Regions from separate parts of the Pseudomonas sp. HOU2 genome, predicted to be linked through region 1. Evidence: predicted binding sites of a transcription regulator. Region 1 holds the regulator's gene; each other region holds the start of a gene.
What was found. Region 1 encodes sigma-54, which starts transcription at its own class of promoters, with help from an activator protein. Its sites were predicted from a motif close to ANTGGCATNNANNTTGCTNT; they were not measured.

Region 1 (2,273 bases):
GACTTGCATACAGCTTCTCCTTCGTTGCCAGTGCATAAAGCGGCAGGCCGAACAGCCTGCCACTGGAACGCTGTAACGTGGCTTACATCAACCGCTTGCGTTCGCTCGAAGGCGCGATCCCTAGGGATTCACGGTACTTGGCGACGGTGCGGCGAGCCACCTGAATGCCTTGTGCCTCCAGTAAACCAGCGATCTTGCTGTCACTCAACGGCTTTTTCTGATTTTCCGCTGCAACCAGTTTTTTGATGATCGCGCGGATCGCCGTGGACGAGCATTCACCGCCTTCGGAGGTGCTTACATGGCTGGAGAAAAAGTATTTCAGTTCATAAATGCCCCGTGGGGTATGCATGAATTTCTGTGTGGTGACCCGGGAAATCGTCGATTCGTGCATGCCTACCGCTTCGGCGATGTCGTGCAGGACCAACGGCTTCATGGCTTCGTCGCCGTACTCCAGGAAACCGCGCTGATGCTCCACGATCTGGGTGGCCACTTTCATCAGGGTTTCGTTGCGGCTCTGCAGGCTCTTGATGAACCAGCGTGCTTCTTGCAACTGGTTGCGCATGAAGGTGTTGTCGGCGCTGGTGTCGGCGCGACGGACGAAGCCGGCGTACTGCGCGTTGACCCGCAAACGGGGCACCGACTCCTGATTCAATTCGACCAGCCAGCGCTCGTTGTCCTTGCGCACAATGACGTCGGGCACCACGTACTCGGCTTCGGTCGATTCGATCTGTGAGCCCGGGCGTGGATTGAGGCTTTGCACCAGTTCGATGACCTGACGCAGCTCGTCTTCCTTAAGCTTCATGCGCCGCATCAACTGGCTGTAGTCACGACTGCCGAGCAGATCGATGTAATCGCTGACCAGACGTTTGGCTTCGTTGAGCCACGGGGTCTTGGCCGAGAGCTGACGCAGTTGCAGCAACAGGCATTCGCCGAGGTTGCGCGCGCCGATGCCGGCGGGTTCGAACTGTTGAATGCGGTGCAGAACGGCCTCGATCTCGTCCAGCTCGATGTCGAGCTCCGGATCAAAGGCGTCGAGGATTTCTTCGAGGGTTTCGTCGAGGTAGCCCTGATTGTTGATGCAATCGATCAGGGTCACGGCGATCAGGCGGTCGGTGTCGGACATCGGCGCCAGGTTCAATTGCCACAGCAAATGGCTTTGCAGGCTTTCGCCGGCGGAGGTGCGGGTGGTGAAGTCCCACTCGTCGTCATCGCTGCTGGGCAGACTGCTGGCGCTGGTCTGGTAGACGTCTTCCCAAGCGGTATCAACGGGCAGTTCGTTAGGAATGCGCTCGTTCCATTCGCCATCTTCCAGGTTGTCCACCGTCGGGGCGGTTTCCTGATAGGAGGGTTCCTGAATGTCGGTGTTGGGTTTTTGTTCGGCGTTGTCGGCCAAAGGATCGGAGTTGTCGAAGTCGTCGCCTTCTTCCTGGCGTTCGAGCATCGGATTGGATTCCAGGGCCTCCTGGATTTCCTGTTGCAGGTCCAGGGTCGACAATTGGAGCAGGCGGATGGCCTGTTGCAGCTGCGGTGTCATCGTCAGCTGCTGGCCCATTCTCAAGACTAGCGATGGTTTCATGGCAGGGGCTTAACACCTTATTCGCCGGCGCGCATGCGCCATCCACTACAGGGCGCCGGAGCGCCAAACTTAAGCAAATTATATGCCTGAAACTGTCGTGTTTGCCTAGAGCGCTGTAACAATTAAAGCGTATTAAATCCTGCTTGAATCGATACAGCGCCCGGGCGGCTCACCGGGCACTATTCGCTTAGAGGCGGAACTCGTGGCCCAGGTACACTTCCTTCACCAGATCGTTGGCAAGGATGGTCGCCGCATCGCCTTCGGCGATCAGTTGACCGTCGTTGACAATGTAGGCGGTTTCGCAGATATCCAGGGTCTCACGCACGTTGTGGTCGGTGATCAGTACACCGATGCCCTTGGCCTTGAGGTGGTGGATGATCTGCTTGATGTCGCCAACCGAAATCGGGTCGACACCGGCGAACGGTTCGTCGAGCAGGATGAATTTCGGTGCGGTCGCCAGGGCGCGGGCGATTTCCACCCGGCGGCGTTCACCACCGGACAGGCTCATGCCGAGGTTGTCGCGGATGTGGCTGATGTGGAACTCCTGCAGCAGGCTTTCCAGTTCCTTGCGACGACCGGCCTTGTCGAGTTCCGTGCGGGTTTCGAGGATGGCCATGATGTTATCGGCCACCGACAGTTTGCGGAAGATCGATGCTTCTTGCGGCAGATAGCCGATACCGGCCTTGGCACGACCGTG
Region 2 (2,273 bases), 610 kb from region 1:
TGCTGCGAAAGCCAGGTACGGGTTGGCAGCCGGATCCGGGAAACGTGCTTCGATACGACGGCCGCGCGGGCTGTTGACGTAAGGAATACGGATCGAGGCGGAACGGTTGCGCGCCGAGTAGGCCAGCATTACTGGCGCTTCGAAACCTGGCACCAGACGCTTGTAGGAGTTGGTGGCCGGGTTGGTGAAGCCGTTCAGGGCCTTGCCGTGCTTGATGATACCGCCGATGAAGTACAGGGCGGTTTCGGACAGGCCGGCATAGCCTTCGCCAGCGAAGGTGTTCTTGCCGTCTTTGGCGATGGACATGTGTACGTGCATGCCCGAGCCGTTGTCGCCGTACAGTGGCTTCGGCATGAAGGTCGCGGTGCGGCCATAAGCGTCGGCAACGTTGTGGACAACGTATTTCAGCGTCTGAACTTCGTCAGCTTTTTTCACCAGGGTGTTGAACTTGACACCGATTTCGTTCTGACCGGCGGTCGCCACTTCGTGGTGGTGAACTTCAACGGTCTGGCCCATCTCTTCCAGTGCGTTGCACATGGCAGTACGGATTTCGTGGTCGTGGTCGAACGGCGGAACCGGGAAGTAGCCGCCTTTGATACCAGGACGGTGGCCTTTGTTGCCGCCTTCGATGTCCTGGTCGGACATCCACGAGCCTTGTTCGGAGTAGATCTTGAACATCGAGCCGGAGATGTCGGATTTGAACTTCACTTCGTCGAAGATGAAGAATTCTGGTTCTGGACCGGCGAAGACGGTGTCACCAATACCGGTGGTCTTCAGGTATTCCTCGGCGCGGTGCGCGATGGCACGCGGGTCGCGATCGTAACCTTGCATGGTCGAAGGTTCGATGATGTCGCAGACCAGGATCAGGGTCGCGTCTTCGGTGAACGGGTCGAGAACGGCAGTATCGTCGTCCGGCAGCAGGATCATGTCGGAGGCTTCGATGCCTTTCCAGCCAGCGATGGAGGAACCGTCGAACATCTTGCCGACTTCGAAGAAGTCGTCTTCCAGCGCATCGCGAGCCGGCATGGTCACGTGGTGCTGAGTGCCTTTGGTGTCCGTGAAGCGCAGATCAATCCACTTGACGTCATGATCTTTGATGAGTTGAACCGACTTCGACATAGTGTCCTCCGGGTGGCTTAGGGCTTGGTAGTGGATGCCCTTAATAGGGGTGATGCCGGCGCAGATACTCTGCCAAGGCAACCTGCCTCACAAGGGAGCAAATTGCATGCCAGTGCCCCAGCATGGGTTTTTTGCCCCAAATTCACGCTTGCAGCACTGCAAAGCGTCATAAAGGCGAAAATCTCGCCCCTTAATGTAGCGCCTCAAATCAAAAATGACCCGTTTTGGTGCAAGGAAAACCTTCTGCATATTAACTGGTTAAACCTTGAGCAATTTCCGCTATAATCCGCGCCCCCCTTTTTCGGCTGGCCCTGCGCGCGCTGTTTTCATGAAACTAATCGTAAAAGTCTTCCCCGAGATCACCATCAAAAGCCGCCCTGTCCGGATGCGTTTCATCCGCCAGCTGGCCAAGAACATCCGCGCCGTGCTCCGCGATCTGGACCCGGCCGTGGTGGTGAACGGTGTGTGGGACAATCTCGAGCTGGAAACCCGCGTTACCGACCCCAAAGCCTTGAAAGAGATGGGCGAGCGCCTGGTCTGCACCCCCGGTGTCGCGCACTTTCTGCAGATCGACGAGTACCCGCTGGGCGACTTCGACGACATCACCGAGAAGTGCAAGCAGCACTACGGTAATGAGCTGGCCGGGAAGATTTTCTCGGTGCGCTGCAAGCGTGCCGGCAAGCATCCGTTCAGCTCGATGGACGTCGAAAAATACGTCGGCAGCAAGCTGCGTCGTGAGTGCGGTGCTGCCGGAATCGACCTCAAAGACCCGCAAATCGAAGTTCGCATCGAAGTTCGCGACCAACGGTTGTTTGTGATCCACAGCCAGCACAACGGCATCGGCGGCTACCCGCTCGGCGCCCTGGAGCAGACGCTGGTATTGATGTCCGGCGGCTTTGACTCGACGGTTGCCGCATACCAGATCATGCGTCGCGGCCTGATGGCACATTTCTGCTTCTTCAATCTGGGTGGGCGTGCCCACGAATTGGGCGTGATGGAAGTCGCGCATTTCATCTGGAAGAAGTACGGCAGCTCGCAACGCGTGCTATTTGTCAGTGTTCCGTTCGAAGAGGTTTTGGGCGAAATTCTCGGCAAAGTCGATAACAGTCATATGGGCGTCGTATTGAAGCGTATGATGTTGCGCGCATCCTCGG
Region 3 (2,273 bases), 690 kb from region 1:
CACCGGTACCCAGTTGCAGACCCGACGGCAGTTCGCTGTCCTGGGTCGACTGGGCGCCTGGCTGACGCTTGATCTGGTACAGCAAGTCCTGGAACTCGGCACGGTCACGTTTGAAACCCGTGGTCGAGACGTTCGCCAGGTTGTTGGAAATGGTGGTCAGGTTGGTGTCCTGGGCGGACAGACCGGTTTTGGCAACCCATAGAGCCGGAAGCATTCGATTCTCCTCGTGCGCCTGTTTTACGGCGCGACGTTCTGATAATTAGCTGATCTGCAAGACCCGAGCCATGGCCTGGTCGTCGTCTTTGGCGGTGTTCATCATCTTGACGTGCAACTCGAACTGCTTGGCCAGGGCCAGCACCGAGGTCATTTCTTCCACGGCATTGACGTTGCTCGACTCAAGGAAACCCGACACCAGTTTGACGTTGGCATCGGCCGGCGCCGGTTGGCCGTCCTTGGTGTAGATCGAGCCATCGAGGCCTTTGTTGAGGTTCTTGATGTCCGGGTTGACCAGTTTGATCCGGTCGACTTCCGCCATGACGCGCGGGCCTTCGCCCATCGCACGAATACTGATGGTGCCGTCTTCACCGACTTCGACCTGCTGCTCCGGCGGCACGGCGATCGGACCGCCATTGCCGAGTACCGGCATGCCGTTGCCGGCGCGCAATACGCCGAGGGCGTCGATGTTCAGGCTGCCGGTGCGCACGTAGCTTTCACCACCGTTGGGGTTCTGCACGGCAATAAAACCGTTGCCGGTCACGGCCACGTCGAGATCACGGCCGGTCTGCACCAGCGAACCGGCGGTGAAGTCGGTGGCGGGCCGTTCGCTCATGGCAAACGCACGCGCCGGAAAGCTGTCACCGAACACCGGCATCGAACGCGCCTGCTCCAGGTCGCGCTGAAAACCATTGGTGGAGATGTTCGCCAGGTTGTTGGCATGGGCCTTTTGCGCCAGTGCGTTCTGACTGGCGCCGGTCATTGCCACATAAAGGTACTTGTCCACACTCTTTCCTCTGCATGCCGGACGTTTGCCGCCCACCGCTGTACTGCTGAGCCATAAGCAATTTGCAGACCAACTTTTTTCTGGCGGCTTGCAGCCCGGTAAACAAAGGACTTGCGGGGTTTTGCGGGGGAACTGGAAATGTATCGAAGTCGAAAAACCGGCGGTGTTATGCCGCTAGGCGGCAATCCCGATTTTTGCAGATGGAAAAAGAACCTTGTGGTGAGGGAGCTTGCTCCCGCTGGGTTGCGTAGCAACCCCAAACCCATTCAATACGGTGTATCAGACAAACCGCATTGATCCGGTTTACGACTGCTGCGCAGCCGAGCGGGAGCAAGCTCCCTCGCCACAATGGTTACTCGGCAGAATCTTTACCGACTTCGTATTCACGCAGCTTGTTGGCAATGGTGGTATGCGAAACCCCCAACCGCTTCCCCAGTTGCCGACTGCTCGGGTGCTCGGAATACAGGCGTTCCAAGACGGCTTTTTCAAAGCGCCCGACGATCTCGTCCAGCCCACCCTCCAGCGAGAAATCGCCAAGCGGCTGACGCACGCCGTAATCCGGCAGGCGGATGTGCTCGACCTTGACCGTGCCGCCGTCACACAGCGAAACCGCCTGAAACAGCACGTTCTCCAGCTGCCGCACGTTGCCCGGCCAGTGATAATGGCTGAGGCGATCCATCGCCGCCGGCGCCAGTTTCGGCAGCGAGCAGCCGATCTGGCGGCTGGCCTGATCGAGGAAATGCTCGACCAGCGGGGTCAAACCGTCGAGGCATTCGCGCAGCGGCGGAATGTGCAGCGACAACACGTTCAAGCGGTGATAAAGATCCTGACGAAATTCGCCACGGGCGCACAATTCGGACAGGTCGACCTGGGTCGCGCAGATCACCCGCACATCCAGATACACCTCTTCATCACTGCCGACCCGGCGGAAGCAGCCGTCCTGCAGAAAGCGCAGCAGCTTCACCTGCAAGCGCGGGCTCATTTCGCCGACGCCATCGAGGAACAGGGTGCCGCCTGCCGTCAGCTCCAGCAGGCCAAGCTTGCCTTCGGCGCGCGCCCCTTCGAACGCGCCGGGGCCGTAGCCGAACAGTTCGGTCTCGGCCATCGACTCCGGAAGTCCTGCGCAGTTAAGCGCCATCAGCGGCGACTGCCCGCGCGGACTGGCGAGGTGACAGGCGCGGGCGAGCAATTCTTTGCCGGTGCCGGTTTCGCCTTCGATCAATAGCGGCGCATCCAGCGGCGCCATGCGCCGCGCTTCACGCACGACAGCGGC

Region 2: a site for sigma-54 is predicted at 1,214-1,233, ahead of glnA (glutamate--ammonia ligase). Genes of this name have one in related genera too.
Region 3: a site for sigma-54 is predicted at 1,055-1,074, ahead of ABV589_RS22760 (flagellar basal body rod protein FlgF). Genes of this name have one in related genera too.

The regions. Positions count from the first base shown of each region.
Region 1 is NZ_CP160398.1:4,333,211-4,335,483, forward strand. Features, by position in the region: gene raiA (ribosome-associated translation inhibitor RaiA) at 1-9, opposite strand, end outside; gene ABV589_RS19470 (RNA polymerase factor sigma-54) at 83-1,576, opposite strand; gene lptB (LPS export ABC transporter ATP-binding protein) at 1,764-2,273, opposite strand, start outside.
Region 2 is NZ_CP160398.1:3,719,645-3,721,917, forward strand. Features, by position in the region: gene glnA (glutamate--ammonia ligase) at 1-1,119, opposite strand, end outside; gene thiI (tRNA uracil 4-sulfurtransferase ThiI) at 1,448-2,273, shown strand, end outside.
Region 3 is NZ_CP160398.1:5,021,641-5,023,913, reverse strand. Features, by position in the region: gene flgG (flagellar basal-body rod protein FlgG) at 1-214, opposite strand, end outside; gene ABV589_RS22760 (flagellar basal body rod protein FlgF) at 260-1,000, opposite strand; gene ABV589_RS22755 (sigma-54-dependent transcriptional regulator) at 1,353-2,273, opposite strand, start outside.